One region of the Fictibacillus enclensis genome, then DNA from elsewhere that is predicted to be linked to it. Evidence: a T-box and tRNA genes for the amino acid it is inferred to sense, from the RefSeq annotation. Region 1 holds a T-box; the other holds one or more tRNA genes.
The links. A T-box is a leader RNA that pairs with one kind of tRNA and senses whether it is charged. The one in region 1 lies ahead of thrS (threonine--tRNA ligase), so its partner is inferred to be a tRNA-Thr.

Region 1 (15,649 bases):
TAATCAATGAGGCACTTAAAAAATTCCTCACGCCAGTAAATTTAGAAGGACAAAAAAAGAACTGCGAATCACTTCGCAGTTCTTAAAATGTTAGCCTCTTTTGTTTACTTGTGCCAGGATGCTTTCTTTGAATGACTCAAAAGCTACGGTTTCGGACTTTTGCTCTCCGTATTTACGCACGTTCACGGTCTGGTCGGAAATCTCCTGATCACCGAGTACGAGCATGTACGGGATTTTCTGCATTTGAGCTTCACGGATCTTGTAGCCGAGTTTCTCATCACGGTTGTCCACTTCCACACGGATACCTTCTTCAAGCAGCTCTTCGCTCACCTTTTTCGCATATTCTTCGTGTACAGAAGAAACCGGAATGATTTGAACCTGTACCGGAGCCAGCCATACAGGGAATGCTCCCTTGTATTCTTCAATCAAGAAGGCAACAAAACGTTCCATCGTGGAAACGACACCGCGGTGAATAACGACTGGGCGGTGATCCTTACCGTCACGACCTTTATACGTGAGGTCAAAACGCTCAGGCAAATGGAAATCAAGCTGAACAGTGGACAGCGTTTCATCTTTTCCAAGCGCTGTTTTCACCTGTACATCGAGTTTCGGGCCATAGAACGCCGCTTCGCCTTCCGCTTCAACATAATCAAGATTCATGTCTTCCATTGTTTCTTTGAGAAGCGCCTGAGCTTTTTCCCACATCTCGTCATTGTCCACGTATTTCTCTTTGTCTTCAGGATCGCGGTAGGACAGACGGAACTTGTAATCCGTAATGCCAAAATCCTTGTATACTCGCTGAATAAGTTTTACCACACGGATGAACTCATCCTTCAATTGGTCCGGGCGGGCAAAGATATGAGCATCATTCAGTGTCATGGAACGGACACGCTGAAGGCCAGCCAAAGCTCCGGACATTTCATGGCGGTGCATGGTTCCGAGTTCTGCGATACGAATTGGCAGATCGCGGTAGCTGTGCATGCTGTTCTTAAACACCATCATATGGTGCGGGCAGTTCATCGGACGAAGCACGAGCTGTTCGTTATCCATTTCAATCGCAGGATACATATCTTCCTGATAATGATCCCAGTGGCCGGAAGTTTTATAAAGCTCTACGCTTCCAAGGTGAGGAGTGTACACATGGTCATAACCAAGCTTTACTTCAGTATCCACGATATAGCGCTCAATGATGCGGCGGATGGTTGCTCCCTTAGGCAGCCATACTGGAAGACCTTGTCCGATTTTTTGAGAAATCGTAAAGAGATCCAGCTCTTTCCCAAGCTTACGGTGATCACGCTCTTTTGCTTCCTGAAGATAAACCAGATGCTGATCGAGCTCTTTTTGAGTTAAAAAGGCTGCGCCATAGATACGCTGCAGCATTTGATTGTTGCTGTTTCCACGCCAGTAGGCACCTGAAATGCTCATCAGCTTGAACGCCTTGATTTTTCCTGTGGACGGCACATGCGGTCCGCGGCAAAGATCAAAGAACTCACCCTGTTCGTAAATGGTAATGACTGCATCTTCCGGCAGATCACGGATCAGCTCCAGCTTCAGGGGATCATCCAACTTTTCATAGATGGCCAAGGCTTCTTCCCTGCTGACTTCCCTACGGACGATCGGTAGGTTTTCGCTGACAATCTTTTTCATTTCTTTCTCAATTTTCGGAAGGTCTTCCGGAGTTAAAGCTTCCGGCATATCGATGTCATAATAAAATCCATTTTCGATCACGGGACCAATGCCGAGTCTCACGTCTTTGTACAGCCGTTTGATCGCCTGAGCCATCAGGTGGGCCGTGCTGTGCCTGGTCATTTCAAGTCCCTCAGGGGAATCCTGGGGAACGATTTCAATCGATGCATCTTGTTCAATCGGACGGGTAAAATCATATAAAACTCCGTTGACTTTTCCTGCTACTGATTTTTTCTTCAGGCTTGAACTGATGGAGTCAGCCACTTGCTCGGAAGTAGTTCCTTTCGGATACTCACGAACAGAACCATCTGGAAATGTCAGTTTAATGTCTGCCATGGTTAATCTCTCCTTTTTTTACAATACAGTATGCACGCTAATGATTAATTAAAATACAAAAAACACCCGTCCACAAAAAGGGACGAGTGTTGTACTCGTGGTTCCACCCTTGTTCCGCGGCAAAATATGCGGCGGCACTCGGTCAAGATTTAACGGCTTTGGGCCGTCAGCGACTACTCCTGTTTTTCACCGCTGAAGTTCAAAGGGGGTACAACATTTTTCCGTGTTGGAATGCTTTCAGCCTGGGCATTCCTCTCTATAAACCGTAAAAAATATCACATGTCCTTATCTTTACTCATTTTTGTATCCAATTGATACCTCCATTATAGGCAAGCAGCCCCTCAAAATCAAGAGCTAACTTTGTCGGTTGATCCTGCCATAAAAGGCATGAAGCGGTTTTTTAATCAATCGTTCCTGGAAAATATTCTGCAAGGTATGTACCATGCCATGATTTTCATCTTCCAGATACAAATGAAGGATTTCCGGAGCAAGACCGATAATCGGTCCCAGAATTTCTTGATCCAGATCTAATTCCTGTGTCAGAACAAGGGCTCTTTCATGCATAAGCTCCAGCATTTTTTTGCTGTACAGCCGGTAATGATTGTCATACAGCTTGAATTCACCGTCATAAGCGACATGAATCTCATCCGTAAGATACGGCTGACTCCCCGCACATTTTCGCAGCTGCTCAACAAATGCCTGATAATCCAGCTCCAGCTTGTATTCATCGATCGCACATTCCACATACACCTGGAGCAATTCGAAGTAATCCTTAAGCCGGAATTGCAAAAAAGACTCGAACGTGAACGACAGCTCTTTCTCTGACAGGATTTTTCTCCAGGCATCCCTCATATGGTAATCACAAGTGTCCAGCTCCCTGACCACCGGCACATCTTCCCGCTCCTGTTCAATAAACTCTTTAACGATTGCTGCAATTTCCCGCTGCTCCTGAGCGTCGGTAAAATAAAAAAAATGCTCGATAAAAAAAAGGATACGGGATTCCTCCACTTTTTTTCGGGTATATGCGGCCATGACATCTGCGGCACTTTCCAAATCATATGTTGTGTCCAGCACCAAGGAGTGGTTCCTGCATTCTACAAAGGAAGGTTGAATGTTGAGTGATTTCGCCATCTGCTGCAGTTCCTTTTGTAATTGGTAACACGTTTTTTGATCTGCAAAAATAAGTTCTGCCAACCCTGTCCCTCCCCTAAACACTCGATGATACACTATATGGGACAACGTCGTGAAAAATGAACCCTTTTCAAAGAATATTAAAAAACAGCAGGTTTCCCTGCTGTTTTTTTAGTCAATAGCAAATTTCCGTTCAATAAAGTTCAACAAATGGGTCAGCGTCAACGTAAGGATTAAATAAATAAACGCAACCGTTAAGAAAGGCTCCCATGGACGGTAGTATTCCCCCATCATCGCTCTTCCCCAATACATCAGCTCTTCTGTTGCAATGATCGCCGCAAGGGACGAATCCTTAATCAGCACAATGAATTCATTGCCAAGCGGAGGAATCATGCGTTTGGACGCCTGGGGTATGATAATATGTCTCATCGTCTGCCGGTGGGTCATACCCAAAGAACGAGCCGCTTCTGTTTGTCCTTTATCAATCGATTGAATCCCCGCCCTGAAAATTTCTGCAATATAGGCGGCTGCATTAAGGGAAAGAGCGGTAATCGCAGAAATAAGAGCAACCGGGGGCTTCATAAACAGCGGCATGACCGCAAAGTGAATAAGCAATATTTGTACAAGCAGAGGAGTTCCCCGGAAAAAATTAATGTACCAGATAAATGGCTGGCGGAGAAAGGCGTTGGAAGACATTTTTCCAAGAGCGATCAATAGCCCCATAATGGTTCCAATCACGATGCTCGCTGCCGAAATTTCTATGGTAATCAATGTGCCTTTCAGAAACAAAGGCATGTATTTTTCAATCAGATCAAATTTAAAATCCATCTGTGCCTCCGGTCAATGTGTCAGGTTTATTTTTTCAATGCATCCAGGTTCGGTTCTACTTTAAACCATTTTTTATAGACCTTGGAGTAGGTTCCATTGTCAATGACCGTTTTTAATGCTTTATCAATTTTTTTCTTATTCTCGCTTCCTTTCGGGAAAGCAATGCCATAGTATTCAGACTCAAAGTTGGTTTTGTCATTCACCACTGTCAGTTTTTTGTCCGGATTATTTTTGGCGTATTCATCTACCACGGTGTTGTCTGCCACCACAGCATCCACTTCTCCGTTCAACAGGGCCTGGATAGCCAATACGTTGGTTTCATATTTTTTCACATTGGCGTCGCCCTTGCCGAATTTCTTTTCAAGCGCGTCCTGTCCGGTCGTTCCGTTTTGAACACTGACTTTCTTTCCTTTCAGGTCATCCACGCCCTTAATGGGGGAACCTTCTTTGACCAGGATTTTGTTGATGGATTCAAAATATGGAGAGGAGAAATCATAGGTTTGTTTTCGTTTGTCATTGATTGTGATGGCGGAGATGCCAGCCTGTACCTGTTCACTCTTGAGAGAAGCAAACAATGGCTCCCAGCCTGTATTTTTCAGTTCGTATTTCAGCTTTGCTTCTTTCATGACGGCTTTAAGCAAGTCTGCGTCAAACCCGACGATTTTCCCGTCTTTCAAATACTCAAACGGTGCATAAGCTGCATCTGTCCCCACCACCAGTTTTTCGTTTTTGCTTCCGCCTTCGGATCCGGATGTTGACTGGCTTCCACAGGCAGCCAAAGCGAGCATACTCAACAATAATAAAAATAAAATGACTTTTTTCAATCTTTTTCCCCCTTAATATATGTATTCTCTTCTATTATAACAAAATTATTAAAAATGAGAATATTCCCATAATTATTTAGGTAAATATGTCGTTTACAAACAAAAAAGCCCGGCCCCTTTGCTAAAAGGCCAGGCTTTTGGTTCATTAGTTTTGCATCACAAAATCTTTTTCGGCGGTTTCTTCTCCATCAAACACACGCAAGGTTTCATACTTCGTATCGCGCTGGGCCGGAATCTTGCCGGCTTCACGAATCAAACGCAGGGTCAGGTTCGTATTTACTTTATGAGTGGTCCCCGCTGCAGATACCACGTTTTCCTCCATCATCGTGCTTCCGAAATCGTTGCAGCCGTAATGAAGGGACTTCTTGCCCACTTCAGGTCCCATCGTAACCCAGGAAGACTGGAAGTTAGCAATGTTATCGAGGAACAGGCGGGAGATAGCCACGTTTTTCAGATACTCTCTTGGTGACGTCTTTTCCCCTTTTAAGTTGGTATTATCCGGCTGGAACGTCCATGAAATAAAGGCAAGGAAGCAATTGGTTTCATCCTGCGCATCACGTACCCGCTGCAAGTGCATCGCCCGTTCTTCAAAGGTTTCACCAAAGCCAATAACCATTGTAGCCGTGGAATGAAGGCCGACTTTTTTTGCCGTTTTCATGCACTCCATCCATTCTGTCCAGGACCCTTTCAACCGGCTGATTTTTTTTCTCGTCCGGTCATCCAGTATTTCTGCTCCTCCACCCGGAAGGGAATCGAGCCCTGCTTCTTTCAGCTCTTTCAGTACTTCCTCAAGAGTTAGGCCGGAAACTTCAACCATCTTCCAGATTTCTGCCGGTGAAAAAGAGTGCATTGTAATATCAAAGCGCTTCTTAATGTTGCGAAGCAGGTCAGTATAATAAGAGAATGGAAGGTTCGGATTGGTTCCTCCCTGCATCAGGATTTCTGTACCACCGACATCAATGGTTTCCTGAATCTTTTGGAAGATCACATCATCATCCAATACATAGCCTTCCTCGCTTCCCGGCGGGCGGTAAAACGCGCAGAAACGGCAGTATGTATCACAAAAATTCGTGTAATTGACGTTTCTCCCGATTACAAAGGTCGTAATGGGTTCGGGGTGCCAGCGTTTCATGATCACGTCGGCCGCTTCTCCCATCTTTTCCACTTCATCACTTTCATACAGAGCAACCGCATCTTCGACGGTCAAACGTTTGCCATCCAGTGCTTTTTGCAAAATCGCATCAATGCTCATCTATATTACCTCCAGTTACGGAACATCTTATGTAGCATTCTATAATCCTATCATAGTTTTATGAAATTTGTGAAGCAAACAAACAGGCTGCTTACCTTCATAAAACAAGAGCCCCCTGATCAAGGGAGCCCAATTTATTTCTTATGTGGATTATCCTCTTCCTGCCTGGAAGGAAGGATACAGTGTCATTCCCCCGTCAGCAACAAGTGTATGGCCCGTTACATATTTGGATTCTTTTGAAGCGAGCCAAACAGCCACAGAAGCGATTTCCTCAGGTTCTCCGATATATCCCATTGGAATTAGTTTTTCCACATCTGCCTTTTTACCCGGATCCGCAAATTTTTCTGCGTTGATGGGTGTATTAATTGCACCCGGCCCGATGGCATTTACTCTGATTTTCTTTGGGGCATATTCCATGGCAAGGGTTTGGGTCATTAATTTTACTCCGCCCTTGCTTGCTGCATAGTGGACAAAATGCGGCCAGGGAATGATTTCATGGACACTTGACATGTTAATAATATTGCCCTGGATGTTATGTTTCAGGAAGTAATCGATCGCTTCCCGGCAGCCGAGGAACTGTCCAGTAAGGTTGGTGGAGATGACTTTGTTCCAGTCATCAAGTGAAAGTTCATGTGATGGAACTTCATTTTCAATCCCCGCATTATTGATAAATACATCCAGTGTACCGAACGTCTTCACGGTTTCCTGAATCATTCGTTTAACATCTTCCTCTTTTGTTACATCAGCCTGAACCCCGATGGCTTCGCCTCCAAGGTCTCGTAGTTCCTGTAAAAGCTCTTCCAATTCCTTTCCTTTGTCACTCAGGTAATTGATGACAACTTTCGCTTTTTCTTTTGCAAACCTCTGCGCGCATGCTTTTCCGATGCCAGTGGTTGAGCCTGTAATAACAACAACTTTGCCTTCTAAATCTGTAAACATAACTTCATCCGCTCCTTAAGATTTTGTGAATCCGAGCATAACGCCGCCCGCAATAATGAGTAAACATCCTGCAATAACAAATATAACCTGCCGCTTCGACTTCTTCTCCTTCAGGATAAAAATCCCGCCTAGAGTAGAAATAATGATCCCCGTCTGGGATAGCGAGAAGCTTGTCGCCACACCGATTTGGGGCAATGAAAGCAGCAGAGTAATATTTCCGGTGCTCCAGATCAGTCCCGTTATAATGTTTCTTATCGCAAATTTATTAAACGGTTTCCCTGTGAACGTCAGAAGTAAACCGCCTACAAACATACCTCCCGCCTGGGGAAGTATGGCTTCCCAGCCTCCGATTTTAAACCAGTTGACAATCACCACATAGCCAACATAGCCTGCTGTTGAAAGCAGGAGAATAAGCAAGCCCTTTTTGGTGTTTCCCCCTCCATCGTCATTGCTTTTATCCTTAATGGAAGTAAAAACAGCACCCAAAATAATAACCACAATCGCAATAATGCCAACAATAATTTCAGTTTTTGTTTTCCACTCATGAAAAACGAGCACCCCAAACAGGGTGGTTCCAAAAAGCTGCATTCCGGTAGAAAGAGGAACAGCCTTGGCCACTCCGAGGTGGTCAACACTCGCAAATTGGAAGCGCTGGCCGACAACCCACAAGGCACCGGATATCACGCCAACCGTTAAGACAAGTGTATTTATATCGGGAGACACGATAAAAAACGTAATGATGGAGAAGACCAGGGCGCCGAGCGTCATGCCCAGGGTCTGGCTGTAAGAATCTCCCCCCAGTTTTTGACTCACCAGCACAATGCTTCCCCAGCAAACCGCGGTAACTACTGCTAAAAGTATTCCCATATTCATTTCCTTTCTTTCTGCTGATTCTATAGGTAGTAGTATTAGCATCTTCCCGAAGAATCATCAGTTCAAACAAAAAACCTTTGCCAATGATTGACAAAGGTTTGCTTGCTCTTTATTGTAAGGATCTAAAGTTTTTGTCACCGCCAATAAAAATTGGAACAGTAAGATGGCGGATCCGTTCCATGATTCGTTTTCCCTTTGCCTCCTCGAGGCCCCCTTTTTGAGAGTAGGAAAAATGCTCTTCCAGCATCGAAAAATCATAATTAGAAGAATATAAGGTCGGCAGACGTTCCATCATGCGGTATTGCAAAATCACTCCGATAATTTCGTCTCTGACCCAATTGGTCATGTTTTCGGCCCCGATATCATCCAGCATCAATACAGGAACGGTTTTCAACAGCTCCATTTTCTCATTGAATGATCCATCCGAGAGACTGTTTTTCATCTCCCGAAGAAATTCGGGTGTATGCACCAATAGCGAAGGAATCTGACGCTCTGCCAGCCGGTTTGCAATCGCACCGAGAAGATACGTTTTTCCGACGCCAAATTTACCGTAAAAATAAATGCCTTTGCATTCCTCGCCAGCTGCCACTTTTTTTACAAATTCAGCAGCTGCCCCAATTGCCTCTTTCCGGTCTTGATCAATACTGTGCAGGCGGTCGAATGAAGCTTTGAGAATATCCTTTGGAATAAAATAACTTTTAATTAATGCTGTCATCGATTTTTGCTTTTCATCCTGCTTTTTCAGAAAGCATTTCTCATAAAAGATATCAATCTGATTTTTCTCCGCAGTCAGCACAGGCTGGTAGCCCTGCATCAAATTCGGGCAACGTTCCAGGCCCGGGCAGTTGGCGCATTGATGCCTTTCTTTGGAGTACTCATACAGCTTGGTGAGCCCTTTTTCCAGGTTAACTTCATTGATGCCAGGGTTGGCCTCCATAAAAGAAGCGACATACGGATCTTGGAGTACCTGCTGCTTAATACGGTCAAGCTGTCTTCTAAGCTGGTCGTAACCTTCCATCTTTTTTACAGCGTCAGTAATGGATTCCAATGTTGATCCCCCCTTTAAATATCTTTAAGCAAGTTTTCCAGCCATTGCTGATTTTGCTCTTCTTCTTCGTTGATGTTCGGACTGGAATTCTCTGCTGGCACATTCTCGTCCTTAAGCCAGTCTGGCAGCCTCGGTGCCTTTCTTTGTGATGTATTTCGTTGAAAGGACGTATTTTTCCGTTCCTGCCAGTCTTTGTATTTCTTTTGCTCGGAACGGGCCAGCGCCATGGCTTCAGGAACTGTTTTCACTTTTTTTCTCGCCCAATGGCTGGCGATTTTTTCGACAAATGACCGGGTCAGCTTAAGATCGTTGGTTTTTAATACATAATCGATCAATACGTTCACAACACCCGGTGTCAATTTTTGCTCGAGAATCAGGTAGCTGACAATATTCAAGTCGGCTTCGGCCGGCCTTGTTCCTGATTGATGCTCGAGGAGCTGATAAGGAGAAACCTCTTCAAAGTATTTTATCATTTTCTCTTCTTCCGAAACAGGCTCGGCACTGACGGTTTTCAAACCTTGCGGCTGAGTCCGGAGGGCCATTTGCGGAAGCTGGTTATTGTTTTCAATCCGGTACCATTTCTGAACCTCTTTCCGAAGATTTTCTTCGGTCAGTTCCCCGTGGATATGGTAGGCACTCTGAATTTGCCGGCTCATTTCCAGTGGCTCCATCTGGTACACATAGGCCAGCTTCACAATCGCTTCCCGGATCGCAGGCGTAATCACCTCTTTTGGAAGTATAAAGCTGGAAATGCTGGAAACCAGTAAATCAAAATCAAATTCCTCTGCCGAAATTTGCAACGTTCTGCCAGGCATTCGGTCTGCCAGCCTGCCGTTGGCACCTTCTTGTATTTCCGAATAGGTGCCGGCGGTCATCTCCGAAGGATGAAGGGAGGCAAATATGTCGCTGAACGATGCGGTAACCTCTTGATATTCATCCACTTCTGTTTCTTCCTGCAGAAAATGATCTCTCATCTCGCAATACTTCGTTTTCCCCAGCCGGTTGTACAAATAGATATTCAGCACTCCATCGTTGAAAAAAGCAGCCGGAGAAAGCGGAGTCTGCAATTCATACAGAAAAAACTTTGATTCATTTTCTTCTCTTTTATATGTTTTCAGCAAGCCGATGGCTTCGAGCTTCTTACGTGCTGCTATAATGTCTTTCAATGAAAACTGGGTGACATTCATCAGACGCTGATGGGTTTGGGGGTTCTCAACCTCCATCTCCGCATCGCACCAGAATGTCATATATAAACTATAGGCAAAAGCCCCTATTAACGGCTGGTACAGCATGGTCAATACTTTGCGGTCTACATCATGAAGATAGCCGCTAAATTGAACCTCATATGTATCCACCGGGACAATTTCTTTCCAGTGTACACTCATGGTTCTCACCTTTCAAAAAGAATTTCTGTTGTTGCAGAGGATTTAGGACCTTTCGATAAAAAAAAGCGTAAAACCGGTTCTGTCTTACGCAGGTTAATGCTCGTCTTTTTTTATTAGGTCCTTTAGTTCCTGAATAAATACATTAATGTCCTTGAATTGCCGGTAAACGGAAGCAAATCGGACATATGCTACTTCGTCCGTGTCTGCCAAATAATCCATGACTTTTTCACCGACTTCCTGGCTGTTTATTTCAGATGCCCCCTGGTTCCGGAGATCTTTTTCTATATTATCCACAATATTTTCAAGTACCTCCAAGGGAACAGGACGCTTTTCACACGCTTTAATGAGTCCGCGGAGAATTTTTTCCCGGCTAAACTCCTCCCTGGTACCATCTTTTTTTACAACAATGAGCGGTATTTCTTCAACGGTTTCAAATGTGGTAAATCGATAGTTGCATGATTCGCATTCACGTCGACGGCGAATCGATCTTCCTGAATGAACGGGTCGGGAATCAAGCACTTTTGTACCGTTATATTGACAGGACGGACAACGCAATGCAGATCAACTCCAAAAATTAATGTTCCTCTACTATAATTCTATCTTAGACAAAAGGAAGGCGGGTGACAAGAATTAATTGTTTTCCATTAAAGATGTTCCGATATATTCGAGCTTTCCTTTTAGTTCTTCGGTTACATTGGCAATGACTTTTTTACTGTATCCAAAGTCGACGGGAAGGGCAGATTCGGTGGACACATTGAAATCGATGGCTGTGCGGTATGGTCTTAGCGTGGTTGCGGTTACAACAACGAACGCTTTTCGGGGGGAGGTCACTTGAAAGGAAAATTCGCCTCTTTCCTTGGATGAACCGAGCAGCTTATAATTCTGTTTCTGACGGACTAATTCTTCCAACGCATCCATGACGCTATTGCGGTTTGCCTTAAAATACGGCGTTCTGAGCAAGGGGTCATAATGTTTTTCGGAAGTTTCTGAATTATTTTTCAAAATGTTTTGCAATCGACGCAGCATGGTCTTCCTCCTCAGGGTTGTTACTTATAGAATAACATGTAAAAAAAGAGGTGCAAATTACACACCTCTTTTTCATTTAACTTTTTTATTATTGATTTGCGGCAACTTTATTTTTAACTTTGACAGGACCCATTCCACGCGGAACCTCTAAATTTTCACGGCTGTTTGCTTCCAATGCCTGTGAAATATAATCAGCAGCCACATTTGGATCAATTCGATCCCCACAAGTGTATACATCAATGCTTGCATAACCATGCTCTGGAAAACTGTGGATTGTCAGATGAGATTCTGAAATAATAACAACTCCGCTAACGCCGTGCGGTGCAAATTTATGAAAAGCCACCTCACGCACCTCTGCGCCTGCTCTTAAAGCAGCGTCAACAAATGTTTCTTCAATAAATTTCATGTCATTCAGCTTTTCACTGTTGCAACCCCATAGTTCGGCAATTACGTGTCTTCCCATTGTATCCATATTAGCATAGTCCCCCTTAAAAAATTTTCATGCCTTCAAGCATGCGGTATTGAACATCTACCACGGGGGAAAGTTAGTCCTAAGAGGTCCTAACCCTTTAAGTAGAATCCAACGCCTTGGTTTGCTTTATTTGAAGTTCACGAATCATAGTATACTTGTTTTATTTTTCATTTGCAATAACCTGATTCAATTTTTTCTCTGAATATTTTATATGAAAAGTATTCGCATACCTTAGACAAATTAAGTACCAGACCACACAAAAAAGAACAGCACCGAATGTGTCGGTGCTGTCAAAGAGACTCCCCTATGATCAGGAAGGTATCTTGATGTTTTCTTCTTGTTTAAGTCCTGCGGCAACCAAGCCCGCAAGATCGACGACACGGCAGGAATACCCCCATTCGTTATCATACCATGCCAGGACTTTTACTTTTCTATTCTCAATGACCATCGTGGACAATCCGTCAATTATCGATGAATTTTCGTTTCCATTGTAATCGACGGAAACAAGCGGTTCATCACTATAGCCCAGAATCCCCTTCATCGATCCGTTCGCAGCCGACTTCAGTACCTCATTGATCCTCTCTTCTGTTACCTCTGTTTTTAGATCAGCCACGAAATCCACCAGTGACACATTTGGCGTAGGCACTCGAAGCGCCATCCCATTAAGCTTGCCTGAAAGATGAGGAAGCACCTTGGCAATGGCTTTGGCAGCCCCTGTCGAAGTCGGGATAATTGATTGTCCGCACGCCCGCGCACGGCGAAGGTCTTTATGCGGGTTGTCAATATTCTTTTGGTCATTTGTATAAGCATGTACCGTTGTCATCATACCTGATTCAATGCCAAAATGGTCATCCAGTACTTTTACTACTGGGGCCAGGCAATTGGTTGTACAAGATGCGTTAGAAATAATATGGTGTTTATCCGGATTGTAATCGCTCTCATTCACTCCCATAACGATGGTTACATCCTCATCTTTTCCGGGAGCGGTAATAATCACTTTTTTAGCGCCGGCCTGCAAATGATAGCCTGCAGTTTCCTGACATTTAAATTTTCCAGTTGCTTCGATCACAAGATCAATCCCAAGTCCTTTCCAAGGCAGTTCCCTTGGATCACGGGAATTGAGCAGCAGAACCTTTTGCCCATTCACCATTAAGTATCCCTCATGGGCAGTGACTTCACCTTTATAAGCTCCATGGATGGAGTCATACTTTATCATATGTGCCAGCGTTTCTGGAGGATAACTGGCATTGATTGCCACCACTTCAAATTCATTGTTTTCCTCCATCATTTTTCGAAAAACCATTCTTCCGATTCGCCCGAGTCCATTAATCGCTACTTTTGCTTTCATGGTATGCTCCCTCCAAATATGTGTTATACTTTTATCTCTCTTTTGCTATGATTAGTATAGCATAATTGACCAAAAAAAGAACACTATTTTATAAAAACGGGCGAAAAAATAACCCTCTGCCTATAACAGAGGGTTAAATGATGTTCCATTCGTGAAGCTGGATCTCCACTTTATCTTTTAATTCTTCCAATGAACCATTGTTCATGATTACTGCATCGGCAAGCTGCACTTTATCCTTTAGCGGCATTTGCGCCGCGATTCTGCTCTTTGCCTCTGCTTCTGTATAGCCATCTCGTTCCATCAGCCGGCTTAATTGGGTTTCCTCATCCACAAAGACAAGAAGGGTCTGGTCTACCATATGCGTTAATTCGCTTTCAAATAACAGAGGAATATCCAAAACGACACATGGGCTCCCCTTTAAATGAGCTGCCGCCTCATTTTTCATTTCCAGCCGAACAGCTGGATGGACAATCCTGTTAAGCATCAGTCGCTTTTCCTCATTAGTAAAAACAATACTTCCCAGCTTTTTTCTGTCGATGTTTTGGGCTTCATCCAGAATATCTTTTCCAAAGTACTCCACGATTTTTTCATAGGCAGGATGGCCCTTCTCCACAACCTGACGCGCAATAACATCTGCATCAACAACTGGCAGTCCATAGCTTCGCAAAAGATTGGAAACTGTGCTTTTTCCACTGGCAATTCCGCCGGTCAGGCCAATAATCATTTGTTAACATCCCTTCACTACAATTTCATCAAACCAATAATAATCAACAGAATTCCTGGAAGAAACGTCAGTTTTTTCATCCAGGTAACTTTGGAGACCGCAAAACCCAGTTTTATGCCGGCAAGCACAAAAATGGAACTCATTGCTGCCACCGTGAAAGCCGTTGTAATCGGCGGCATATCAATCATGGCCGCCCCAATCCCTGCACCAAACGCATCCAGCGAAAGGGCAACACCGAGAAGCACCGCCTCCCAGCCATTAATGGATCCCGATTTATCCAAATCCGCAATGGTCGGCTTTTTTAAGATCTGTATCATAATTCCGAGCGATTTTATTTCTAATTTTACAATAGTCTTCTCTTCGGGTACAGTTTCAGCCTTTTTGTCAGGCTTGGCAACTTGAAACAAGAAATATGAACCAAGACCCAGCAATATAATGCCCCCGGCCATTTGACCGGCTTGCGGAGACAAGAAACGTTCGAGGAAATGGCCGAACCCCATGGCCACGAAAAAAGTAATGGCGGAACAAGAGGAAATAATCAGTACCGATTTGATAGGTATTTTGATTTCCTTCATTCCGTAGGTCAACCCCGTACCAAAGCTGTCAAGGCTGACAGCAAACGCCAGCAAGAGCATCGAAAAGGATACCATGACTCTAAAAGCTCCTTTCATACCACGTATTGCAGTATATGAAAGGAGCCTGGCAACTGTTATTTCTGGCACTTTGAGCAAAAATGGGTGCCCCGCCCGGCCACGACGGACCGGTCGATTTCGGAGCCGCACGTTTTGCATGGCTCTCCTTTCTTTCCGTAAACAAACAGTTCAAGCTGAAAGTTTCCGGTTTTCCCCTCTGAATTGGTATAGGAGCGGATGGTGCTGCCGCCTTTTTCAACAGAGTTCTTCAGGATGGATACCATATGTTCATGAAGCTTCTGCAATCGCGGAAGCGACACTTCATTCGCTTTCCTTTCTGGATGAATGCCGGATGCAAACAAGATTTCATCCACGTAAATATTGCCAAGTCCCGTGATCAGTGATTGGTCCAAAAGCACAGCTTTAATGCTCCTGCTCGTCTTGGAAAACATCTTTTTCATAACAGAAGGAGTCAATTCCGCAGAAAAAGGCTCATATCCGAGCTTTGATAGCGGCTGCTCCTGCTCTTCTTTTCCGATGGGATAAAGATGCATGGTACCAAATTTCCTTACGTCCCGATACCGCAATTGTGTTCCATCTGTAAATGAGAAAAGCACATGGGTATGTTTGTCCGAGGGATCCTCCAGCTGATTCAGCCCGTATTTTCCTTCCATCCGCAAATGGGACACCAGCACATCATGATCCAGGAAAATTTTCAGAAATTTACCCCGGCGTTCCACATTCTGAATCGTCTGTCCCTCAAGCCGGAGTTTAAACTCATCCAGCTCCGGATGCTTGATAATGTTGCTCCATAGCACACTGACTTCTTTAATGGTTTTCCCCCCAACCAGCCGTTTCAGTGTATTCTTTACATTTTCTACCTCAGGTAGCTCTGGCATTTGTTTCACCTCTAATCAAACGGAAAACAGCCCAGCGGCTGTTTTCCGTTTTTCTTTCTGTCATTTTGCGTCGTACCATGTATCTCCGTAATTCAAGTCCACTTTTAATGGAACGTCAAGGCCAAGGGCCGATTCCATGACTTGCGGAACCAATTTTGAAAGTTTTTCAATTTCGTGTTCAGGTGCTTCAAAGATTAATTCATCATGCACCTGAAGCAGCATCAATGCTTCAAGCTTTTCTTCTTT
Region 2 (15,649 bases), 2.5 Mb from region 1:
ACCGATAGTGAACCAGTACCGTGAGGGAAAGGTGAAAAGCACCCCGGAAGGGGAGTGAAAGAGATCCTGAAACCGTGTGCCTACAAGTAGTTGGAGCCCATTAACGGGTGACAGCGTGCCTTTTGTAGAATGAACCGGCGAGTTACGATAACGTGCAAGGTTAAGCCGAGAAGGCGGAGCCGCAGCGAAAGCGAGTCTGAATAGGGCGCCATAGTACGTTGTCGTAGACCCGAAACCGTGTGATCTACCCATGTCCAGGGTGAAGTTCAGGTAACACTGAATGGAGGCCCGAACCCACGCACGTTGAAAAGTGCGGGGATGAGGTGTGGGTAGGGGTGAAATGCCAATCGAACACGGAGATAGCTGGTTCTCCCCGAAATAGCTTTAGGGCTAGCCTCGCGGCTAGAGTCCTGGAGGTAGAGCACTGATTGGACTAGGGGCCCCCACAGGGTTACCGAATTCAGTCAAACTCCGAATGCCAGAGACTTATCCGCGGGAGTCAGACTGCGAGTGATAAGATCCGTAGTCAAGAGGGAAACAGCCCAGACCATCAGCTAAGGTCCCAAAGTATACGTTAAGTGGGAAAGGATGTGGAGTTGCCCAGACAACCAGGATGTTGGCTTAGAAGCAGCCACCATTTAAAGAGTGCGTAATAGCTCACTGGTCGAGTGACTCTGCGCCGAAAATGTACCGGGGCTAAACGTATCACCGAAGCTATGGATTGTACCGTCAGGTACAGTGGTAGGGGAGCGTTCGAAGTGCGGTGAAGTCAGACCGGAAGGACTGGTGGAGCGCTTTGAAGTGAGAATGCCGGTATGAGTAGCGAAAGACAAGTGAGAATCTTGTCCATCGAAAGCCTAAGGTTTCCTGAGGAAGGCTCGTCCGCTCAGGGTTAGTCGGGACCTAAGCCGAGGCCGAAAGGCGTAGGCGATGGCCAACAGGTTGAAATTCCTGTACCACCTCCTTTCCGTTTGAACGACGGGGGGACGCAGGAAGGTAGGGAGAGCGCGCGAATGGAAATGCGCGTCTAAGCAGTTAGGCTGATTGTGAGGCAAATCCCGCAATCGTGAAGGCTGAGCTGTGACGGCGAGGGAAATTACAGTACCGAAGTCCCTGATCCTACACTGCCAAGAAAAGCCTCTAGTGAGGAAAGAGGTGCCCGTACCGCAAACCGACACAGGTAGGCGAGGAGAGAATCCTAAGATGATCGGGAGAACTCTCGTTAAGGAACTCGGCAAAATGACCCCGTAACTTCGGGAGAAGGGGTGCTCTGGTAGGGTTTATCGCCCGAGAGAGCCGCAGTGAATAGATCCAAGCGACTGTTTAGCAAAAACACAGGTCTCTGCGAAGCCGCAAGGCGAAGTATAGGGGCTGACACCTGCCCGGTGCTGGAAGGTTAAGAGGAGGGGTTATCCCTTAGGGGAGAAGCTCTGAATTGAAGCCCCAGTAAACGGCGGCCGTAACTATAACGGTCCTAAGGTAGCGAAATTCCTTGTCGGGTAAGTTCCGACCCGCACGAAAGGTGTAACGATTTGGATACTGTCTCAACGAGAGACCCGGTGAAATTATAGTACCTGTGAAGATGCAGGTTACCCGCGACAGGACGGAAAGACCCCATGGAGCTTTACTGCAGCTTGATATTGGATTTTGGTACAGTTTGTACAGGATAGGTAGGAGCCTGAGAAGTCGGAGCGCCAGCTTCGATGGAGGCGTCGGTGGGATACTACCCTGACTGTATTGAAATTCTAACCTGGAACCGTGATCCGGTTCGGAGACAGTGTCAGGTGGGCAGTTTGACTGGGGCGGTCGCCTCCTAAATCGTAACGGAGGCGCCCAAAGGTTCCCTCAGAATGGTTGGAAATCATTCGCAGAGTGTAAAGGCACAAGGGAGCTTGACTGCGAGACCTACAAGTCGAGCAGGGACGAAAGTCGGGCTTAGTGATCCGGTGGTTCCGCATGGAAGGGCCATCGCTCAACGGATAAAAGCTACCCTGGGGATAACAGGCTTATCTCCCCCAAGAGTCCACATCGACGGGGAGGTTTGGCACCTCGATGTCGGCTCATCGCATCCTGGGGCTGAAGTAGGTCCCAAGGGTTGGGCTGTTCGCCCATTAAAGCGGTACGCGAGCTGGGTTCAGAACGTCGTGAGACAGTTCGGTCCCTATCCGTCGCGGGCGCAGGAAATTTGAGAGGAGCTGTCCTTAGTACGAGAGGACCGGGATGGACACACCGCTGGTGTACCAGTTGTTCCGCCAGGGGCATAGCTGGGTAGCTACGTGTGGACGGGATAAGTGCTGAAAGCATCTAAGCATGAAGCCCCCCTCAAGATGAGATTTCCCATCACGTCAAGTGAGTAAGACCCCTTAGAGATGATGAGGTTGATAGGTCTGGTGTGGAAGCGTGGTGACACGTGGAGCTGACAGATACTAATCGGTCGAGGGCTTATCCTTAAAAACAAAAGCGGAATGAACCGCTTATATCCGACAAGCGTTGGAGACCCTGACAAGAACACGGTTTTGGTGTTCGTCGGAAGGGACGAAACGACCTCGAGGATATGGTTCATGAAGCTGGACGTTATCAGTAAGTTTGGATGAAGTTATCTAGTTTTGAGGGAATATGCCTCAAAAACAAAAGGTTTGTCAGCGACAAGAGATTCAAGGAAGCAAAACGACGACTCTCCGGAGTGTACTTACCGTACATGAGGAAGAGGAGGAGTGAAGCTGACGAAGCAAATCGCCGTTGATCACAAACCGATATATGTCTGGTGGCAATAGCGAAGAGGTCACACCCGTTCCCATACCGAACACGGAAGTTAAGCTCTTCAGCGCCGATGGTAGTTGGGGGCTTCCCCCTGTTAGAGTAGGACGTTGCCGGGCATATATATTATTCCACAGTAGCTCAGTGGTAGAGCTATCGGCTGTTAACCGATCGGTCGTAGGTTCGAGTCCTACCTGTGGAGCCATTATATGGAGAGCTGTCCGAGTGGCCGAAGGAGCACGATTGGAAATCGTGTATACGTTAACCGCGTATCAAGGGTTCAAATCCCTTGCTCTCCGCCATAATTACTTAACATACGGCCCGTTGGTCAAGCGGTTAAGACACCGCCCTTTCACGGCGGTAACACGGGTTCGAATCCCGTACGGGTCACCAAGTTTTTTCATGAAAATGAAAACAACCATGTTTTTTTCGAAGAAAAAAACTTATACATATAAACCTTTCGGAGGATTAGCTCAGCTGGGAGAGCACCTGCCTTACAAGCAGGGGGTCGGCGGTTCGAACCCGTCATCCTCCACCATTTTATCTTAATATATTGATTATCATCGCGGGGTGGAGCAACGAGCGCTACAGCACGATTAAGCTGCGAGTAAACTCGACGCATACACTTCAAAGAAAATACTGGTAGAGGAAGAGTTCCTCATACTCGGACACATCGTCCGTAACCTTAATATCATCGCGGGGTGGAGCAGTCTGGTAGCTCGTTGGGCTCATAACCCAAAGGTCGCAGGTTCAAATCCTGTCCCCGCAACCAAATGGACTCGTGGTGTAGCGGTTAACATGCCTGCCTGTCACGCAGGAGATCGCCGGTTCGATCCCGGTCGGGTCCGCCATTTTATCTTTAATAAGAAGTTTTGGCTCGATAGCTCAGTCGGTAGAGCAGAGGACTGAAAATCCTCGTGTCGGCGGTTCGATTCCGTCTCGAGCCACCATTTTTGGCGCCGGTTTAGCTCAATTGGTAGAGCAACTGACTTGTAATCAGTAGGTTGGGGGTTCAAGTCCTCTAGCCGGCACCACTATCCTTTTTGTTCAAAGTGTAAGAAATTTCCTCTTGAAGAATACATGGATATGTATTAAAATAGGTTTTGTCTCTCATGGAGGGGTAGCGAAGTGGCTAAACGCGGCGGACTGTAAATCCGCTCCTTTGGGTTCGGCGGTTCGAATCCGTCCCCCTCCACCATCTAATTTTTAGCACATTTATTTTGATTTAGGGGCATAGTTTAAAGGTAGAACGAAGGTCTCCAAAACCTTTGGTGTGGGTTCGATTCCTACTGCCCCTGCCATATGGCGATCGTGGCGAAGTGGTTAACGCACCGGATTGTGGTTCCGGCATTCGTGGGTTCGATTCCCATCGGTCGCCCCATATGATTGGGCTATAGCCAAGTGGTAAGGCAACGGACTTTGACTCCGTCATTCGTAGGTTCGAATCCTGCTAGCCCAGCCATATATGCGGAAGTAGTTCAGTGGTAGAATACAACCTTGCCAAGGTTGGGGTCGCGGGTTCGAATCCCGTCTTCCGCTCCAATTATATGATCTTTAAATGGCGGCATAGCCAAGTGGTAAGGCCAGGGTCTGCAAAACCCTTATCCACCGGTTCGAATCCGGTTGCCGCCTCCACTACATACCACCCAGCCGGGGTGGTGGAATTGGCAGACACACAGGACTTAAAATCCTGCGGTAGGTGACTACCGTGCCGGTTCGAGTCCGGCCCTCGGCACCAATTAAATACACTGCCAGCTTTACTTTTCACATGCCGGTGTGGCGGAATTGGCAGACGCGCACGACTCAAAATCGTGTTCCTTCGGGAGTGTCGGTTCGACCCCGACCACCGGTACCATTACATAACTATCAAAGACTTCTTACATTTGTAAGGAGTCTTTTTTGCTTAAATGGACAATCTTCTTACCTCACATATGCCGTCTCCCATCTTTCATTGTTTGAATGTACTGGTTGTAAACGAATTTGAAAGAGTGATCGATGGTTGATGAATAAGAAACAACATAAATATGTTTGCCCTAAGCCAGCCAACTTTCACGTTCTCCATTACATTGGACCAGCAATATCCAATCGGAACAATAGGGGCAGAAACGACAATCAGTGGAACAGAGTGTTTCAATATTTGCGGACCTTTATGTTCTTGATTTCATAAAAAGTAATGGAAGGTTGTCATATTTTTAATACACGCTGACTATATTGGTATCAAGGCAGTTGTAGGTTTTAGCGCAGGACTTCGTTTTAAATGAAGTCCTGCGCTTTTTTTATTGGATGAGATAGGATTCAGAGGAACCGCCGTTGATTTGAACAAACATTTTCTCGATCGCTGATAGCAGTTTTTGGGCCTCATCGTCCGCCATGGAGGGTCTGAGGTAAACGAGCTGGAGGGCATTTTTGACCTGTTCTCCTGTCATGGTGCGTTTGGAATCGACGATAGGGCTTCCAAATGCGCCGTTTTCGTCTGCTGACAGAAGTTTCCCTTCCATGTTCATTAAACGACCGTTTAACCCTTCATATTGATCTCCAGGAGCTCCTATTTTAATTTCAACGTCTCCATGGACCCCATCTGCATTATAAATCCCTAAAGGTATACCATATTGAAGGGAAAAGAAGTTATTTACGTCAACGGCCGAATTGACCAGTGCTACGTCCTTGCCGCCATATACACGGCGCAGGAGAGCTTCAGAGGAAGGTCTGTAGCGGGACGGATCCATGGAAAGCTTTTTGAAGACCTGACGCCATTCCTGTATACCCGGGTGGTCGGCCGCAGCCTTTTCAAGAGCATCTAGTTTCAGGGATTCAAGAAATAATTGGAATCTGCCTTTTAGCATTTGCGGTGATTCTTCAATCACGATATCATGATATAGTATTACGCCCATTTTAAAGGAAGGAACAAGCTTTTTTATGTCCTCTGCCAGTTTAATCATCAACTTTTCACCCTTATCTTATAGCTGTATTTTATAGTTAGTTTACCATAGATGAAATCATCCATTTAAGGAGAAAGGAGGTGCAGTCATGACAGGCGCCCAGTTAAAAGAAGAACTCCTTGCATATAGTAAATCAATTGGTATCGACAAGATTGGGTTTGCTGCCGCGGATGTCTTTGCGGAACTGAAGGAAAGGCTTAAGGAACAGCAGAACCACGGATACCAATCTGGATTCGAAGAAAAAGATATCGAGAAACGGACGAATCCCCAGCTGCTGCTTGAGGGAGCGAACACCATCATCTCGATTGCTCTTGCTTATCCTTCCAGGATGAAAGATGCTCCACAAAGTACAAGGGAAGCGAGAAGAGGAATATTTTGCAGAGCTTCCTGGGGTGTGGATTACCATCATATTTTGCGTGAGAAATTAAGGCTGCTGGAAGCATTTATCGCTGAAAAAGCCCCGTATGCCCGTTCTGTGTCGATGGTGGATACCGGCGAACTGTCTGATCGTGCGGTGGCAGAAAGTGCCGGAATTGGCTGGAGCGGAAAAAATTGCGCAACCATTACGCCGGAGTTTGGTTCATATGTTTATTTGGGAGAGATGCTGACGACGGTTTATCTTCCGCCTGATACGCCCATCACAGACCAATGCGGAGATTGCAACATCTGTGTGGAGGCTTGTCCTACGGGCGCTCTCGTACAAGGGGGACAGCTCGATTCGAACAAATGCATCGCCTTTTTAACACAAACTAAGGATTTTCTTCCTGATCAATATCGTGAAAAGATCGGCAACCGGTTGTATGGTTGTGATACATGCCAAACGGTCTGCCCTAAAAATAAAGGAAAAGATTTTCACCTTCATCCCGAAATGGAGCCGGATCCTGAAATTGCAAAACCTTTATTAAAGCCGCTACTGAAGATGAGCAACCGGGAATTCAAGGAGAAGTTCGGCCATGTGTCTGGTTCCTGGAGGGGGAAAAAGCCGATTCAACGAAATGCCATCATTGCGCTTGCCCATTTTAAGGATACCAGTGCTGTCGGAGATTTGGCGCAGCTCATGAAGGAGGACCAAAGGCCCGTTATTCGCGGAACCGCTGCCTGGGCACTCGGTAAAATAGGCTCAGAGGCGGCGGAAAACGAGCTTATTTCGGCGAAAGAACAAGAAAATGACGGAAATGTGGCAGCTGAGATCAACAAAGGCCTTCAAATGATTCAAAATCAAGGCATACACTAATCGCATCGCAACTGCATGTCCGTTAGTATAGAAACCAAGAAAATAAAAGAAGGGATTTTTATGTGTAATATCAAAACCTTATTCTCTTACGAGGAAATGGATAGCCCCATTGGCCCCCTGACTGTGATCACTACACAAAACGGCATTTGCCGGATTGACTTTGGGAGCCTTGAAGAAAATTTACCATCCCTTCAATCCTGGATGTCAAAGCACTATCTTAAGGGGGAACTGATCCATTCACCGGAAGAACTCAAACCGGCTGTTGATCAGCTTGCGAGTTATTTCAGCGGGAATCTCCAACAGTTTACTATTCCTTTGGATTTATATGGCACTCCTTTTCAGATTAAAGTGTGGGAGGAGCTTAAGGGAATTCCCTATGGTGCCACATGTTCCTATAAAGACATTGCTCAAGGAATTGGTGCACCCAAAGCAGTAAGAGCTGTAGGCAGTGCAAACAATAAAAATCCAGTTCCGATCATTATTCCTTGTCATCGTGTGGTAGGGAGCAATGGTGCCCTGGTCGGTTACGGCGGGGGTCTGGATAAAAAAGAGCTTCTTTTAAACATCGAGCTTCAAAACTTTATACCTAAGTCTTCCTGAACCGTTTATTATGACGGTTCTTTTTTTTTGGCTCTGATTCATATGGTAATAGTACGTTACTTTTGCAGCAGTGGAGGTGCCATATGAACTGGCTGGAACATCTCAAATTTTATGTCCAAAAGCTGACCGACTGGATGGTCAATGAGAACTGGAGTGATAGTGTTCAGCTTCCGATGGAGGAAAGGGAAAGCTTTGCAAGGAAAAAACAGGCACTGCATGAAAGGAATGCGGTTCTTGTCAATAATAATGTGGAGGCGCAGGTTCTCAGGCATTCGGTTTTTAATGATACGAGACAGGTGGATTATGTACTTCACTTCAGCAATTTAATCCGGCATGGATTCGATTTTTATGTTGAGGAGTGGATCCAGCAGAGGCGGGCTGTGTTTAAAGACGACGTGCTGATCAGCGACCAGCTGCTGAATCCTGAAGGGAAGCATAAAGAAAAAGTGAAGATCGAAAGGGAAACGGATCCGCCTCAACCGCGAAAGCATTCGTACGATCGGCTTGCAGCGGTACGGTATGCCGAGCGATGGTGGAATACCTACAATCCAGCTTACAAGTCATTTGATGTTGATTGTACAAACTATATCTCCCAGTGCCTTCATGCGGGGGGAGGCATTCCCATGGCCCATCACGGGACACGTTCCAAAGGGTGGTGGTTTAAGTATCATGACTGGAGCTACAGTTGGACAGTGGCCAACGCCATGCGGTGGTATTTAAGCGGATCAAAGGCAACCCTCCAGGCGAGGGAGAAATCCTCTGCGAGCCAGCTCATCCCGGGTGATGTTATTTGCTATGATTTTGACGGCGACGGTCACTGGCAGCATACCACCATTGTCGTGGGGAAGGATTCTTCGGGCGAGCCGCTGGTAAATGCCCATTCCACGGACAGCCGGATGAGGTATTGGAGGTATGAAGACTCTACGGCTTATACTCCGAAAATTAAATATAAGTTCTTTCATATTACGTAAAGTTCCACCTCAGGGCTAATTCTTCATAAAAGTGCTATAATAATGAAGATATTAGTATACGAGGTGAGAGTTTTGGGTTTACATGTAGTTCTTTATCAGCCACTGATCCCGGCGAATACAGGGAATATTGCCCGTACATGTGCGGGAACAGGCACTTCACTGCATCTGATCCGGCCGCTTGGCTTCTCAACGGATGACAAACAGCTAAAGCGTGCAGGTCTTGATTACTGGGAACATGTAAATGTTCATTACTATGATTCGCTGGAAGAACTGTTTGAACGGTTTCCGGAAGGATTGTTTTACTATATTACAAAGTTTGGAAAGCAGCGGTATACCGATATGGATTACAGCGCGCCGGCCAGGGATCACTTTTTTGTATTTGGCCGGGAGACAACCGGATTGCCGGATGAATTATTGAAGGCAAACGAGGAATATTGTTTCAGGCTGCCGATGAATGATAACATCCGGTCGCTGAACCTTTCCAATACAGCCGCCATCTTAATTTATGAAGCATTGCGCCAGCAAGGTTTTCCGGCGCTCACATAAGCTGCTGGTGAAATAAATAAAAAAACGTCCCGGGCTCGGGGCGTTTTTTTATATGTACTGATTATTTGGCTCCAGGATTATCATTGTATCCCGCAGTGAAAATGGCGGTCAAGAACGTAAGCATAACTCCTAATATCAGGATAAAACTCATGCGGTCTCCTCCTTTTGGTGTAATGGTTCCGTATCTTCCTTTATTATAACGAAACCGCTGTCATCGTACAACGGCAAACACAGCCACAAAAAGAAAAGACTATTTCTTCAACTCGTATCATACCCATACTAAAACCACTATCATTCATTAAATTCTGTGGCAATACGGCAATCCTGCGAAATTCATAAAACAAGTTGAATGATTGGGGACATCCTCGCATAAAGTAGATTAACAAACGAAGGATGCAAACACTACGCAAGGGGGTACACATGGATATTTTAGGTAAAATCCAATTGCACCGTGAAGAAGAGAGGCGTCTTGCCTGGGAAGGTACCTTCGGAGAATACCTTGAGATTTTAAAGGAACGTCCCTATGTCGCTCAGTCCGCTCATTCCCGAGTCTATAATATGATTAAAGATGCTGGAATAGAGGAAGTGAACGGAACCAAGAAGTATAACTTTTTTAACAACCAGATTTTTGGACTTGAAGATTCAATCGAGCGGCTGGTGGAGGAGTATTTCCATCCTGCAGCCAAACGGCTGGACGTGAGAAAAAGGATACTTTTGCTGATGGGGCCAGTTTCCGGAGGGAAATCCACCATTGTCACCATGCTTAAGAGGGGTCTGGAAGATTATTCGAAAACAGAGTCAGGGGCAGTCTATGCCATTAAAGGTTGTCCGATGCACGAAGATCCGCTGCACCTCATACCGCATCATTTGAGAGACGATTTTTACCGGGAATTCGGCATTCGAATTGAAGGCAACCTCTCCCCGTTGAACACTATGAGGCTTGAAAAGGAATATGGCAATTGCATTGAAGATGTAATAGTGGAGAGAGTCTTTTTTTCCGAGGATAAACGGACAGGGATTGGAACGTTCAGTCCGTCCGATCCGAAGTCACAGGATATTGCCGACTTAACCGGCAGCATTGATTTTTCCACCATTGCAGAGTTCGGTTCAGAATCGGATCCCCGCGCTTACCGCTTTGACGGAGAACTGAACAAAGCCAACCGGGGGATGATGGAATTCCAGGAAATGCTGAAGTGTGATGAAAAATTCCTCTGGCATCTCTTATCATTAACGCAGGAAGGCAACTTTAAAGCAGGACGTTTTGCCCTTATCTCGGCTGATGAGCTGATTGTGGCCCACACCAATGAATCGGAATACCGTTCGTTTATCGCCAACAAGAAAAATGAAGCTCTTCATTCGAGAATTATCGTAATGGGTGTCCCTTACAATCTGAGGGTTTCGGAAGAAGAACGCATTTATGAAAAAATGATTAAAGAAAGTGACATGTCCCATGTTCATATTGCTCCTCATGCGCTTCGGGTGGCGGCCATTTTCTCGGTACTTACCCGCTTGATGGATTCCAAGAAGCAGGGCATGGACCTCATCAAGAAAATGAGGCTGTATGATGGTGAAATCGTGGAAGGTTATAATCATATTGATCTCGAAGATCTTCAAAAAGAATTTGCCGATGAAGGCATGAGCGGCATTGATCCGCGGTATGTCATCAACCGGATTTCGTCTGCCATCATCCGCAAAGAGATAACTTCCATCAACGCACTGGATGTGCTCAGATCGATGAAGGATGGACTGGATCATCATGCGTCCATTACGAAAGAGGATAAAGAACGCTTTATTAACTTTATCTCTCTTGCCCGAAAAGAATATGACGAGATTGCCAAGAAAGAGGTTCAAAAAGCATTTGTTTATTCTTATGAGGAGTCTGCCAAGACACTGATGGACAATTACCTCGACAACGTTGAAGCTTATTGCAACAAAAACAAGCTGAGAGATCCGCTCACAGGTGAAGAAATGAGCCCGGATGAAAAACTCATGCGATCCATTGAGGAGCAAATCGGGATCTCTGAAAATGCCAAGAAAGCCTTCAGGGAAGAAATATTGATCCGAATATCAGCGTATGCCAGAAAAGGAAAGAAATTCGATTATAATTCTCATGAACGGTTAAGAGAAGCGATTCAGAAAAAGCTGTTTGCTGACCTAAAAGACGTGGTAAAGATTACAACATCCTCAAAAACACCGGATGAAGCACAACTGAAAAAGGTGAATGAAGTAATCGCCCGTCTCGTGGATGAGCATGGGTATAATACGACATCAGCGAATGAACTCCTGAGATATGTAGGAAGCCTGTTAAACCGGTAACTGTAAAAAACGCATCCCTTTGTAAAAATGGGATGCGTTTTTTTATCTTTAAAAAGGTTGTGAGCAGAACACATTACACATAAGAATAAAAACCAAACAGGAGGAGAATACCTTGTAATATGATAAACTATAGTGGTAAATTAATACTATACGCTAACAAAAAGGAAGTGAAAGGATGAGTTCCAGGGAGAAGAGCAGCCAATTATGGGATTGGATCAAAGCCATTGGAATTGCACTTATTCTAGCGTTGCTAATAAAAAACTTTTTATTTGAGCAGTACGTTGTTTATGGAGAATCAATGATGCCTACGATCGAAAACGGGAACAGGCTGATTGTAAATAAATTAGGCTACAATATAGGTGAACCTAAGCGATTTGATTTAATCGTGTTTCATGCAAATTCGCAGGAGGATTACATCAAGCGGGTAATCGGTATGCCGGGAGAGCACATCGAGTATGTAAACGATCATCTTTTTATCAACGGCAAACAGGTGGATGAACCTTACTTGGATGATTATAAAAAACAGGTGACCAACGGGAACCTGACGGGAGATTTTACGCTGGAAGAAGTCACCGGGAAAAAGGTGATCCCGAAAGGAAAGGTTTTTGTAATGGGAGACAACCGGCTTCATAGCATTGACAGCCGGCACATCGGGCTGGTTGATGAAAGCAAAATCGTCGGGGAAGTGAACCTGCGTTATTGGCCGATGGAGGAATTGAAAGTCATAAAGTAGTTTATTGACGAGGAGTATTGGGAATAGTGGAGGCAAGAGGTGATGGTTATGTCCAGAGAACAGGATTATATCGATAAACCAAAAAACAGCTCCATGACACCAAATTTAAAAGAAATGAAAGAGCATGGAAAAGTGATGGAACACATGTCCACCAACGAAAATGTGAAAAAAAGCGGAAAAATGCCTGATCCGGATCAATATGAGGATGAAGAAGCAAAAAAAGATAAATAATCGTTGCGAAAAACCTGCTCTGGGATGACCTGGACAGGTTTTTTTGCGGAATTTGTTTGGAAATTCAAAATATCTATTTACTAATGAGAATCAATCTCATATAATGAGATTAAAATACTGATAATAATTATCATTCTCTCAGAGGTGCTATATATGGTATTAACGGACATTAAAGCTGGCGGAAAAGCAAAAATCACCAATACGGAACATGTGAATGTACTGGTACGAAGAAGATTGCTTGACTTGGGTATCATGGAAGGAACGGAAATCAGCATTAAACGAATCCTCCCTTTTGGAGGTCCGTTTGCGGTGGAAGCCGGCGGACAGTGGGTGGGCATTCGCAGAAGTGAAGCCAAATTGATCCAGGTGTGCCATTCATGATTGAAATCGCACTTGCCGGAAATCCGAATACCGGAAAAACCTCTTTATTTAATATTCTCACCAATTCGTATGAATACGTTGGGAACTGGTCAGGTGTAACGGTAGAGAAGAAAGTCGGCATGCTGAATAATAAAAAAGGGCATCTTATCGATCTGCCCGGTATATACTCACTTAATCCTTTGTCCAGGGATGAAGGGGTGGCAACCCGCTTTTTGATTGAAGAGAATTTTTCCATGGTTCTCAATATCGTTGACGCCTCCCAGCTTGAACGAAACTTATACTTAACGATTCAGCTTCTCGAATATGGAAAACCTGTGGTGATCGGGCTGAACATGGTTGACGTAGCCAAGGGCCGCGGAATCATGGTTAATGAAAAGAGACTGTCCGAGAGATTACAAAGCCCCGTTTTGCCGATAGTGGCCCGTACAGGATCCGGCTGTAAAGAGCTTGCAGGGCTTTTAACCAATGAAGAACAAGAGAACAAGCCCTTGTATATTTCATATGGTCAGCCGCTGGAAAGAGCGATGGAGACGCTCGTGGCAAAAATGCCGGACGCCGAAAATTTGCCGCCAAAACGCTGGCTTGCTCTTCAATTTTTTGAAGGAAATGAAGTGGTGCATGCGTTGCTGAAAACAATGATGCCTGAAGCTGAGCTTCAACGCATTTTTGCGGAAACCGAGGCACTGGTTCAATCCGAAGAGGGGGCCAAATCACTTTCCTATCATATCCGCGCCGTACGGGCGGAGTATATAACAGGAGTGCTTGATGTTTCCCTTCAAAAAGGCGAAGAAGTCACCTATACATTGACCGACCGGATCGATAACATCGTGACCAACAAGTTTTTGGGGATACCAATTTTTATCCTTTTTATGTACCTGATTTTCAAATTGACGTTTGACTGGCTTGGCAGCCCGATCTCAGACATGCTTGACGCGTTCTTAACGGGACCGCTCACTGACGGCCTGACGTCAATGCTTCAAGCCGCAGGAGCTTCTGCCTTTATTAAGGCCGTTATTCTCGATGGGATTGTTGCCGGTGTAGGCGGGGTTCTTGTCTTTGTTCCGCAAATCATGATCCTGTTCTTCCTGATCTCCTTTATTGAGGATTCTGGATATATGGCGAGAATTGCCATGGTTATGGATAAAACGCTGGAGAGCATTGGTCTGAACGGAAAAGCCTTTATCCCGATGATTATCGGGTTTGGATGCAACGTACCCGGAATTATGGCGGCACGTACCATTGAACAGCCAAAGGAAAGGCTTTTGACCATCATACTCACACCGCTCATGTCCTGTTCCGCGAGACTCTCGGTGTACAGCCTGTTCGTGGGTGCCTTTTTCACACAAAACCAGGCACTTGTTGTCCTTTCGCTCTACCTCCTTGGTATCGTGATTGCACTAACGCTGGCGAAGGTTTTCTCTTCCACCATTTTGAAAGAGGAAAGTTCGATGTTTGTGATCGAGCTTCCTCCATACCGTATTCCTCAATGGCGTACATTGATGCGCAATACATGGGAGAAGGGCAAAGGCTTCATCAAAAAAGCAGGTACGTTTATTTTCGGAGGATCTGTTATCATCTGGTTCCTCAGTTATGCAGGACCCGGCGGACTGGGTGTGGACATGAATAAAAGCTTCCTTGCATTGATCGGAGGAGCCATCGCCCCGCTGTTTGAACCGATCGGGTTTGGCAGCTGGCAGGCAGGTGCTGCGTTGATCACCGGCTTCCTGGCCAAAGAAGTCGTTGTTTCTACCATGAATATCATTTATGTTGCGCCGGATCTTCATACATTGCAAGGAGTCATGGCCCACCATTTCACCTCATTATCGGCTTACAGCTTTATGGCATTCTTGCTGCTCTATGTCCCTTGTCTGGCGACAGTGGCTGTTATCAAAAAAGAAACAGGATCTGCCAAGTGGACGTGGTTTTCCATCATCTATGCACTGCTCATCGCCTATATTGTTTCATTGATCATATACCAGGGCGGCAAGCTGCTCGGATTTTAAGTTTAACCAGAAAGTAGGGAGTATAAATGCTGCTTAATATTTTGCTCGGAATACTGATTTTTGGATACGCAGGTTTTACTATCTTTCGTTTTGTGAAAAAAAGCAAACAAGGAAAATGCGCGACCTGTTCAATGAAGAAAGGCTGTCAATCCGCATGCAGTGATATGGCAGAAAGCAAAGTCGCATTTAACAACTACACGAAATAATAAAAGCATTCCATGGCTTGCCATGGGATGCTTTTATTTTTTCACGCTTCTTTATAAAATGTGCCAATTACATAGCAACTCTCGTCTTATCTTGCATAGGATAGTGTAACCAACCCTTTTTACATTCAAAAAGCGGGTGGTTCTTTTATCAATTTGATCCATTATCATTCAAATAAAACAATGAGCATGTACAAAGAAGGAGGGGAAATAATGGGCGAGGAAGCGAAAAACAATTTTGTAGTTTCTCAGGAAAACTGGTCCCTCCACCGCAAAGGCCACCATGACCAGCAGCGTCACATGGAAAAGGTCCAGGAGGCCATTAAAAACAATTTGCCTGATTTGATCAGTGAAGAGAACATCATTCTTTCCAATGGGCGGGACGTCATAAAAATACCTATTCGTTCATTGGATGAATACAAAATACGTTACAATTATGAAAAGAACAAGCATGTGGGGCAAGGAGAAGGAGACAGCAAGGTAGGCGATGTGGTGGCCAGGGACGGAAATCCGGGCCAGGCCGGAGCCGGAAAAGGCAAAGGCGCGCCGGGAGATAAGCCGGGATCCGACTATTCGGAGGCGGAAGTTTCCTTGGTAGAGCTTCAGGAGTTCTTATTTAAAGAATTGGAACTGCCGGATCTGAAACAAAAGGAACAGGATAATATCGTTCTTGAAAAAGTCGAATTTAATGACATCCGAAAAACCGGCCTGATGGGCAATGTGGATAAAAAGCGC

Region 2: it has a tRNA-Thr gene. The T-box ahead of thrS (threonine--tRNA ligase) is inferred to sense a tRNA for this amino acid. The anticodon was not compared.

What each region holds. Positions count from the first base shown of each region.
Region 1 is NZ_CP126109.1:3,299,707-3,315,355, forward strand. It holds gene thrS (threonine--tRNA ligase) at 91-2,022, opposite strand; T-box leader at 2,098-2,323, opposite strand; gene ytxC (sporulation protein YtxC) at 2,377-3,216, opposite strand; gene QNH15_RS17355 (amino acid ABC transporter permease) at 3,325-3,981, opposite strand; gene QNH15_RS17360 (basic amino acid ABC transporter substrate-binding protein) at 4,008-4,769, opposite strand; gene mqnC (cyclic dehypoxanthinyl futalosine synthase) at 4,951-6,057, opposite strand; gene QNH15_RS17370 (glucose-1-dehydrogenase) at 6,208-6,996, opposite strand; gene QNH15_RS17375 (GRP family sugar transporter) at 7,012-7,863, opposite strand; gene dnaI (primosomal protein DnaI) at 7,979-8,917, opposite strand; gene QNH15_RS17385 (replication initiation and membrane attachment family protein) at 8,932-10,302, opposite strand; gene nrdR (transcriptional regulator NrdR) at 10,396-10,857, opposite strand; gene QNH15_RS17395 (cytosolic protein) at 10,933-11,328, opposite strand; gene speD (adenosylmethionine decarboxylase) at 11,417-11,800, opposite strand; gene QNH15_RS17405 (glyceraldehyde-3-phosphate dehydrogenase) at 12,111-13,148, opposite strand; gene coaE (dephospho-CoA kinase) at 13,282-13,872, opposite strand; gene ytaF (sporulation membrane protein YtaF) at 13,890-14,522, opposite strand; gene mutM (DNA-formamidopyrimidine glycosylase) at 14,582-15,403, opposite strand; gene polA (DNA polymerase I) at 15,464-15,649, opposite strand, start outside.
Region 2 is NZ_CP126109.1:822,636-838,284, forward strand. It holds rRNA gene QNH15_RS04380 (23S ribosomal RNA) at 1-2,450, shown strand, start outside; rRNA gene rrf (5S ribosomal RNA) at 2,761-2,876, shown strand; tRNA gene QNH15_RS04390 (tRNA-Asn) at 2,888-2,962, shown strand; tRNA gene QNH15_RS04395 (tRNA-Ser) at 2,969-3,059, shown strand; tRNA gene QNH15_RS04400 (tRNA-Glu) at 3,076-3,150, shown strand; tRNA gene QNH15_RS04405 (tRNA-Val) at 3,220-3,295, shown strand; tRNA gene QNH15_RS04410 (tRNA-Met) at 3,453-3,529, shown strand; tRNA gene QNH15_RS04415 (tRNA-Asp) at 3,533-3,608, shown strand; tRNA gene QNH15_RS04420 (tRNA-Phe) at 3,632-3,707, shown strand; tRNA gene QNH15_RS04425 (tRNA-Thr) at 3,716-3,791, shown strand; tRNA gene QNH15_RS04430 (tRNA-Tyr) at 3,872-3,955, shown strand; tRNA gene QNH15_RS04435 (tRNA-Trp) at 3,985-4,058, shown strand; tRNA gene QNH15_RS04440 (tRNA-His) at 4,063-4,138, shown strand; tRNA gene QNH15_RS04445 (tRNA-Gln) at 4,145-4,219, shown strand; tRNA gene QNH15_RS04450 (tRNA-Gly) at 4,225-4,299, shown strand; tRNA gene QNH15_RS04455 (tRNA-Cys) at 4,318-4,392, shown strand; tRNA gene QNH15_RS04460 (tRNA-Leu) at 4,407-4,495, shown strand; tRNA gene QNH15_RS04465 (tRNA-Leu) at 4,528-4,612, shown strand; gene QNH15_RS04470 (B3/B4 domain-containing protein) at 5,034-5,696, opposite strand; gene queG (tRNA epoxyqueuosine(34) reductase QueG) at 5,785-6,930, shown strand; gene QNH15_RS04480 (methylated-DNA--[protein]-cysteine S-methyltransferase) at 6,991-7,530, shown strand; gene QNH15_RS04485 (amidase domain-containing protein) at 7,614-8,501, shown strand; gene trmL (tRNA (uridine(34)/cytosine(34)/5-carboxymethylaminomethyluridine(34)-2'-O)-methyltransferase TrmL) at 8,574-9,047, shown strand; gene QNH15_RS04495 (PrkA family serine protein kinase) at 9,468-11,363, shown strand; gene lepB (signal peptidase I) at 11,539-12,096, shown strand; gene QNH15_RS04505 (hypothetical protein) at 12,145-12,327, shown strand; gene QNH15_RS04510 (FeoA family protein) at 12,481-12,708, shown strand; gene feoB (ferrous iron transport protein B) at 12,705-14,711, shown strand; gene QNH15_RS04520 (FeoB-associated Cys-rich membrane protein) at 14,738-14,917, shown strand; gene yhbH (sporulation protein YhbH) at 15,128-15,649, shown strand, end outside.